DNA from 2 places in the Gracilibacillus saliphilus genome. Region 1 is predicted to be linked to the other one. Evidence: riboswitches for the same ligand, from Rfam matches in the RefSeq annotation. Region 1 holds a riboswitch; the other holds the start of a gene.

Region 1 (4,220 bases):
TCTTTGTAAACAAGTCCATAATCGCGGTTTCCGTTTCTTCATCAAGAGCGGATGTAGGTTCGTCCATCAAGTAGACTTCGGCATTCGTCAAAAGCACACGTCCAAATGCTAACCTTTGTTGTTCACCACCAGATAGTTTATCCGCTTCTTCATCTAAATCTTTTGTTAGACGTAAGTCTTTTAATAAATCAATCAACACCTGATCTTCGACATCTGCTTCATCTGCAAATTGCCGTCCTATTAAAAGGTTATCGCGAACTGTTCCTTCAAAAACTATGGGGTCCTGTCCAAGCATTACCACTTCTCTTCTTAATTGAACAGGGTCTAAGTTTGCGATCGATTGACCTTTATAAGTAATAGTACCCTGATCAGGAGTAAGCATGCTGTTAAACATTTTTAACAAGGTAGATTTACCACTGCCACTTTCTCCAAATAAGCAGTAAATTTTACCTGATTCAATTTCCAATTTGTTGACTGTTAGTATATCCTTAAAAACCAATTGTTTAATCGAAAACATGACATCTCCTCCAAAGTACTAGGTCTATGTAATGTAATAGAGCAGACACCTGATTGTATCTGCTCACAATTATTAGCGAAAATCCCGCTTATCTTCCATTTTCCTAGAAACAAATACATATGCAATGGTCGCAACTACTGTTAATAATGTGTAAAATAATGTATTTTTCATATGATTTCCTCCTCTTTTATAGTTCTGTTAAAACGGACGGAATTTACCCTTTTTTAGTACGAGCATTGGCCCGCCTAATAAGAACAAGTAGCGGTCATCAATCACATTTTTCATCACTTTTGCCTGCATACCATATAATTTATTGCCATCAAATACCGTGCCCATCGCATCACTTCCCCCTAAAGATGCAACTGTTCCTTTATCATCGAATTTGAATTCTTGTAATGTACCACCATAAATCATCGTTCTAAGATTATGCGCGCATACATCTGCTTCCTGTATGGCAATTTGGGCTGTAGGTGGGTATGGTTTTCCAGTTTCGTTATTCATTACCCAGGCACAATCACCTAAAATAAAGACTTCATCATGTCCTGGAGCACGTAATGTTGCATCTACATTGACTTTACCTTTCGTTAATTCAAAACCAGATTCTCCTACAATTCGATTAGCTTGTACACCACCAGTCCAAACTATCGTACCTGCTTTAATTTCTTCTTCTTCCTCTTCGCCAACAACAACGGAGTCTTCTTTCACCTCTTTAATCTTGGTACCAAGCTTGAATTCTATACCACGATATTCCAAGGATTCTTTCGCGTAAGTTAATAATTCTTCATCAAAGTTTGGTAAAATGGTAGGCATTGCTTCAATATCAATGATCCTTACGTCTTGACGTGGGATATCATATTTCTTACATAATAGCGGAATTCGTTCTGCTAACTCACCTAAAAATTCGATACCGGTGAAACCTGCACCACCTACAACGATCGTTAGCATACTTGGATCAGGATTTTTCTCATTACGATAACGAGCAAACTGATATTCAATATGATCTCTAATCATACGACTCGTGTCGACACTCTGAATCGAAAAAGCATGCTCTTCCATACCAGGAATACCAAATGCGGCTTTTTCAAAACCTAGTCCAATCACTAAATAATCATAATTAATTTCGCCATTTTCTAGTTGAACTGTTTTGGATTCTTTGTTAATTTTCACCACTGTATCATGTACAAAATTTACGCGGCGAGTATTAATGACATCGGAAATCATAATTCGAGAGCGATTGACATCAATTGTTCCTGCAGCTACTTCATGCAACCACGTTGTTTGGTAATGATAATTGTGTTTGTTGACTAATGTAATCTCTGCTTCTTCTGGTGCAAATTGTTGTGTTAAACGTTTGGTTGTCATCATTCCTGCATAGCCTGCTCCAAGTACAACTATTTTAGGTCTGTTTCCTATCATCGAATCCTTCCCTTCTTGTTTTAGAGCCATTATTAATTACGATAGTTTTCACCTTTTAAACGATTTGTATGTATCATATCGATCGCAGTTAGTATATCAAAATTGTCATTTTCAGTCTAATAAACCAGCACCATCTAAAAACAAATATTTTTTCCAAATCAAAATGCAATATTTACGTAAACATCCTATTATTCTGTTGATACAAACCAGGAACTATTGAAAACTCTATGTAGTGTAATTCCATAAAAGCGCTAAAAAATAGTGTTGAAATCTCTAAAAATGTTGTGCTCCCTATGGTTATATACTTTCTTAAAAAATAAAAAACCCTATTTTGTAGGGTTTTATTATTAGTTTGGTTGCACGTTGGACTTGTATTTATTCTGTTTTAGGAATTCTCGAACTTCTTCTACTGTGTAACCTTCCGCTTTCGCTTTTGCTATCAAGTAAATCCATTCATAATCCACGTTTACTTTTGTTGGCATAAACGTATTCCCCTCCTAAAATACACTACTGTATTTCAGGCAGCTCAGCCATCCGAATACATATGTATTAAACGGACCTGTAACTTTGCGTCCCTACCTCTCAATAGGTTTGCCTTTTTCTGATTGTATCTATCGAATATACAACGTACGAATCCATAGTTAGAGTATCATGCAAGCCCTTATATCCTTATCACTTGCTTAAATGTTACTATAACAGTAGCTCCTAATTTTTTCATTCGTCGATCAGCTTAAACTTATATTATTCCAAAAGAACACTACCGCTATACACCCCCCTATAAAACAACAATAGATTTTTTGCGAATCCATAGTACCTATTATCTAGTATATATTCGATATGCATCAATTATATTCCTGCATATCTATAGATTTTTGAGAAAATTGAACTAGATATATTTTGCAAAGATTTTATTACGTATTCCATTAAAATGAATTTAATTAAAACTTTTATTTTGGGTACAATTCCAATTTTACTGCATAAACTACAATATAATGAATTATTATATCGTGAATGAGGTGATACTTTGTCTCGTTATTATCGTTACCGTCTACCACCTTGGGCTCGAGAATGGATATTAATTTGTGAACGATGTACACTTCCAATCGTGATCTTTCAGGGGATACGAACAATATTTATACCAACTACTTTTGACGTTTTATTGTTAGGAATTCTAATTGGTATTCTTATTGCTTTTCAATTAGAATGGATATAATGCTCTAATACGTTTCTTCAAATTGCTCTGACTTTAATGTTTTATAAATAAATTCTTGTAGCTGTAACCCAAATAATAACTTACGATATTCCTGCTCAATTTTGATGGAGCAATTTATATTATTTTTATTTCTCGATGATTGCACACTGGTAAATACTTCATGAAACCAATTTGCCGGAGACAGTAATTGTAAAACTAATAAAGATTTTTCATAGTCCGATAAATCAATATAACGACAATAGATAGAAAATGAATCTGTCACTTTCCCCATATCACAGTCATGAAATTGAAATAAATATTGATAATAATTTACTAAATCATAGGTTGGAGATGTCATCAATGCATGTTCCCAATTCAAAAAATATGTGTTTGCTTGTGTGATCACATAGTGAGAAGGTCGTATATTCCCATGACATAAGGTATATTTCATTTCGTTTGTTTCTTCCATTACATCTAAATAAATTTCTTGCCATCTTTCTAGTTGATTAAATGTTTGTTCTATATCACGATAATACATGCAAATTTGCAACTCATAAGGGGACATAAAACGCTTTGCTTCAAAATAGCGAACGTACTTTAACATTTGGTCCCGATAGCTGGATAATTCTTGCTGAAATTGCTGTTCCATACCATCTTTGTTTTGTTTTAATGGTGCAATCTGATGATAATCCATCGTTGCAGCATGTAGACGTCCTATGGCGTGAATAACAGATGCATATTCATCTATAGGCTGATCCGTATAATCCTGTTCTACCCATGGCATCAGATAATAAATTTGATCTTGATCTATTACAAATGGTTGATTACTTTTGGCAAAATAAATCGGGACAAATCCTAATATCTGTTTTTGTTGTATATATTGTTGAATTGCTTGCCATCTCCCTAAGTCATCTGGATATAACCTTGATTTTTTTAAAGCATACTGTTGTGAGTTTGCCTTTATTTTATACACTCTTTCTGTCACTTGCTCAATTTCCTCCGGTTGTAATTGATATGCTTCGATTATTTGTGACCACTCCATTTGTCTTCCTCCTTTTAAAAATAAAAAAATACAGAGTTATTAACACGTAACGA
Region 2 (4,220 bases), on a different contig from region 1:
TTGAACCAATTGGAAATAATGACAACAACAAGTGCGCACTAGAAAGTGCACACTTGTTGTAAAAGATTATTTTTTTACCATACTATTCAATATCCTCTTACCCTCAGGCGTTAAATAAACTTTACTATCGGAAAGTAATTGCTTTGCTAAATTCGCTGTCATCGGTTTTGATTGCTTTGCCAATTGTTTTCCTCCTTTCCGTTACATATCCATATAATATGTACAAGTTAAAATGCTTGTAAGAGGAATATATACTAATATAAATGCGGATTTTCATATAAAAAAGCAAGAGGCCTCACCCCTTGCTTAAAACCCATTGATCACTTCAAAATCATACAAAAACTGTTCACTAATCTCAGAAAATGAACCTTCCTTTAATTCTAGTTCATCCTCCAGATCCATTTCCCTCAAGTTTATCTTTTTTACCGAAGAAGTCTCAGTCATTTCAAAGACATACAAATCATTTTCCGACCAAGATGGAAAAATATATAGGCTCTCATCACTTGTGTCCGGTACCTCATACGTAGTTTCTAGTACTCCATCTTTGTTAAATTGATACAAGCTACCTTGTCCATCTAAGAAAAATAATTGGTTATCTGACCAGTGAATACTATTGTAGACGGAATAAGGTAAATAGGTAGACATGTTCTCATTGGAATCGAATGACAAAAAGTTATTTTCATTGACTTTTCCAGTATCTTTATTGATCACCAAGACCGAATATTCCTGTTGGATATCAACAATACAATAAATTAGTTCTTCCGTAACGATCATATCAGTTAATGGGACAAGCTCGTCGGTTTGATAATCTAATGATAGTAATGGATTGTCTACTGCAGTCTCATCCAACACAATTTCTTGTAGTACCATGTGTTCATCCGTTTCTTTTTCTTCTAAAACATAGAGCGAATCGTCATAAATGCCTGCTGTCGTTATAAAATAGCGTAGATCCTGAAATTGCATCTTGCCTTCGTGCTCCCAATATAGATGAGAATGATAAGTTCCATTTTCATCATATCCACTGTTGTATAATTCGACCCGTTCTCCATCATCCATATAATCTGCGAAAATCGCGGTATATTCTTTTTGTTCTCGCGTTTCTTCACTGATATCTTCATCGATTAGATAACTGTGTGATACATCATTGACGATCACTGTATCGTTTTGATGATATATTTCTCCTAACTCCAAGCCTTCTGTTTCTAATACATTGGCAACCTTACCGGATGAATCGATGGTATAGAGACTACCTTTGCCATTACTTTTATCTATAGAGGTAGAAAAATATAATAGACCGATTGATTCATGAATACTTTCATATTGTGTATTTCCACATCCGCCTATCAAAACGAGCAATACTAGTAAAACGATATAGTGTAGAAAATTTTTCATAGACTCTCCTAAGCTTATTGAATGGTGTTATACGTAACAGTATAGGAGCTATCACGTATATCTGTTGGATAGACGCCGAAGCCTTGATTTTTGTCTAAGTCAATATTTGCCTCTAACATATAAGCACTCCATATTAATTTTGAGCAATTTTTATCACCATATTTACTTGTATGGCGGTTTGTCGCAAAGTTATAGGAATATGCATCTACTCCTACTCTGGAATTAGCCCAGTCAGCAGCTTTATCCCGATTTGTTTGCGAGGATTGGACAGATTGCATAACAGCATCTTTTTCAACATTTCGTGCATTGTATTTTATTTTTCTAACACCTGTGTCAGGGATTGATTCTACGATATTTGTAGTAGTGTGATAGATTCCATTATGACCGTGCTGGATACCTAATGTTGAGGAAGGAGTATAGAATAAGTCCCCTTTATTTCTGGCAGGTTCTAATTTATAGGCACCGGAACTTCCGCCCATAACGGAAATGGAGGTATCCTTTTCAGCATTTTCCTGTTTGATCGCTTGGTTTAGTTCATTTAAAGCTTGTTTGGCAATAACCATTTCTGGCTTTCGGGTTTCTTCTGCAGCTAAAGCAATAGCTTCTTTCACTTCTTCAGTAGTTATGCCTGGTTGCTTTTGGACAAGTTCTGCAACATAGTCATCATACTTTTCTTCTTTCGGATCAAGATGAACACTAGCGACAAGGGAAGGGGAGGCAACTAACATAACAACCACCAACAACGTAACAACAGAAACAAACTTCTTCATTTCATCCATTCCTCCAATCTATTATTTTACAAGTCTAGTGTAGCATCATACATTGTAAAAAGTGTTAATGTTCTATTAAAAATAATAGACATAATGTTAATTACGTTTAAAACAATTTTCAGTTTCCCCCCTGTTTTGATTAGATTCTTTCGTATAGGTAGTAGAAAAGGGAGAAAGGCAAAACTGTTGAAAAACAGTGACGCAAAGCTATAGGGGCTAATCATGTCAGCCAGCTGCCAAGAGTGGGAAAAAAAGATGGAGGTGAGACGTTGAAACGAGCAATGATGATCACCTGTTTGTTCATGTTATGTGCTTGTGGTCAAGGTGAAGATGCTACAAATGATGATAACAATGCTGGACAAGCAGAAACAGAAGCAGTGTTGTATGAAAATGACGTTTTCCAAATAGAAGAAATTGATGGTTGGTCGGTTGATGAAGAAGCAACTGCTGAACAAGAGCAAAACGTGATTTTTTCTAATGGGACAACCAGATTAATAGTCTCGATCGTAAGCAAAGAACAAACGATTGATATCTTGAAAAAGGATGTACTAGCATCATTTTCTAAAAAAGTAGAATTAATAGAAGACGATGAGAATTACATAGCACTGATTACGAACCGAAAAGAAAATATTCGTGGGGATGTTTACTTTCACCAAGGTTCGGAACACCAATTAATTTTTACTTATATGACACCTGAACAACATTATCAGGAAAGCAAGAATCAAATTAATGCATTCAATGAAGGCATTACTATATTTTAAATGGAGGGAATAGCAGATATGAAATTAAAAACATGGTTATCACTAGCAACTATTAGTGTATTTTTTGTAGGGAATACGGCGTTTGCAAATGAAGCAGAGGAAACGGTAACTCCTGATGAGGAATTATATGATACATCGATTTTAATTGAGGAAACAGAGCTTGCACTAACAGAGGATCAAATGGAAAGAGCGTTATTATTAGATGAGTTCGCTAATGATCGTTTAAGTGAAATAGAAGCAACTATTGAAGAAGGTAATCTCGAGGAAGCAGAACAGTTAATTGAACAATATGAGGAATATTTGGAGCGTTTAGAAAGTGAATTAGAAGAATCAGAGGAAGAGCGAGAAGCATCAGAAGAGGAAGCAAATGAAGAGGTTGACGAAGTAGAAAGAGTAGAATTACCTGATAGTGACGATAATGATGAAAATGAGCAAGGAGAAGACTCCGATGAAGAAAATCAAGAAGAAAGTGCGGAGGATCAAGATAAATCAGAAGAAGAATTAAGAGAAAGCGCCAAACAACGTACAATCAAACTGCAAGCTTTATTAGAGCGTGAAGATTTACCAGAAGAAGCAAAAGCAGGTATCGCAAAAGCGCTTGAAAATCAAAAGCGTGCAGAAGAAAACTATCTAAGAGCGAAAGCGGAAAAAGCTGTATCAGACGAAGACGAAGATGAACAAGAGCAAGAAAAAGAAGAAGAAGAAGAAAGAGAATTACAAGAGGAACGTGAAGAAGCGGCTGCAGAACAAGTTGAGGAAGAAAATGATAAAGAAGCGGAAGCTGTTGTGAAAGCAGAACAAAAACAGAACAAAGCTGAAAAGAAACAACAAAAGGCAGAAGAAAAGGCTGAAAAGAAACAACAAAAGGCTGCTGAAAAAGCTGAGAAAGCTGAGCGAAAGGCGCAAGAAAAAATAGAAGATGCAGAAGAGAAAGCTAATAAAGCAAAAGAAAAAGCAAAAGAAAAAGCTCAAGAAAAGCGGAAAAAAGCAGAAGAAAAGGCCCTAGAAAAGCAAGAGAAAGCTGAAGAAGAAGCCGAAAAAAAGCAAGCTAAAAAAGCCAAAGAAAATCGTCAAAAGCAAGAAAAGGAAAATGGTAAACCGAATCATCAATAAATGGGCGAGGAATTCAATAGTTGTTGCAAAATAAAACAAATTCCGACAAAATTCTCGAAAATATCTTTACCCGTCGCTATTTATAGCTTACATTAAATATAGAAATGCTTTATCTTTCTACATATTTTAAGACTGTTGAAGGGTAAAGCTTTCTTTTTTTAGTAGTGATAAGGGAGAGGAGCAG

The links. Region 1 has a riboswitch for cyclic di-GMP ahead of GHT08_RS15400 (anti-repressor SinI family protein). Riboswitches for the same ligand answer to the same signal wherever they lie in the genome.
Region 2: it holds a riboswitch for cyclic di-GMP, as region 1 does, so the genes downstream of both, GHT08_RS00895 (hypothetical protein) here and GHT08_RS15400 (anti-repressor SinI family protein) in region 1, are expected to answer to the same signal.

What each region holds. Positions count from the first base shown of each region.
Region 1 covers NZ_WJEB01000025.1:9,425-13,644, forward strand. Annotated here, with positions in the region: gene GHT08_RS15390 (ABC transporter ATP-binding protein) at 1-517, opposite strand, end outside; gene GHT08_RS15395 (NAD(P)/FAD-dependent oxidoreductase) at 716-1,933, opposite strand; gene GHT08_RS15400 (anti-repressor SinI family protein) at 2,281-2,415, opposite strand; cyclic di-GMP riboswitch class I at 2,451-2,539, opposite strand; gene GHT08_RS15405 (hypothetical protein) at 2,958-3,146, shown strand; gene GHT08_RS15410 (phosphotransferase) at 3,151-4,167, opposite strand.
Region 2 covers NZ_WJEB01000001.1:223,104-227,323, forward strand. Annotated here, with positions in the region: gene GHT08_RS00885 (hypothetical protein) at 307-1,392, opposite strand; gene GHT08_RS00890 (hypothetical protein) at 1,407-2,162, opposite strand; cyclic di-GMP riboswitch class I at 2,329-2,403, shown strand; gene GHT08_RS00895 (hypothetical protein) at 2,432-2,923, shown strand; gene GHT08_RS00900 (DUF5667 domain-containing protein) at 2,942-4,036, shown strand.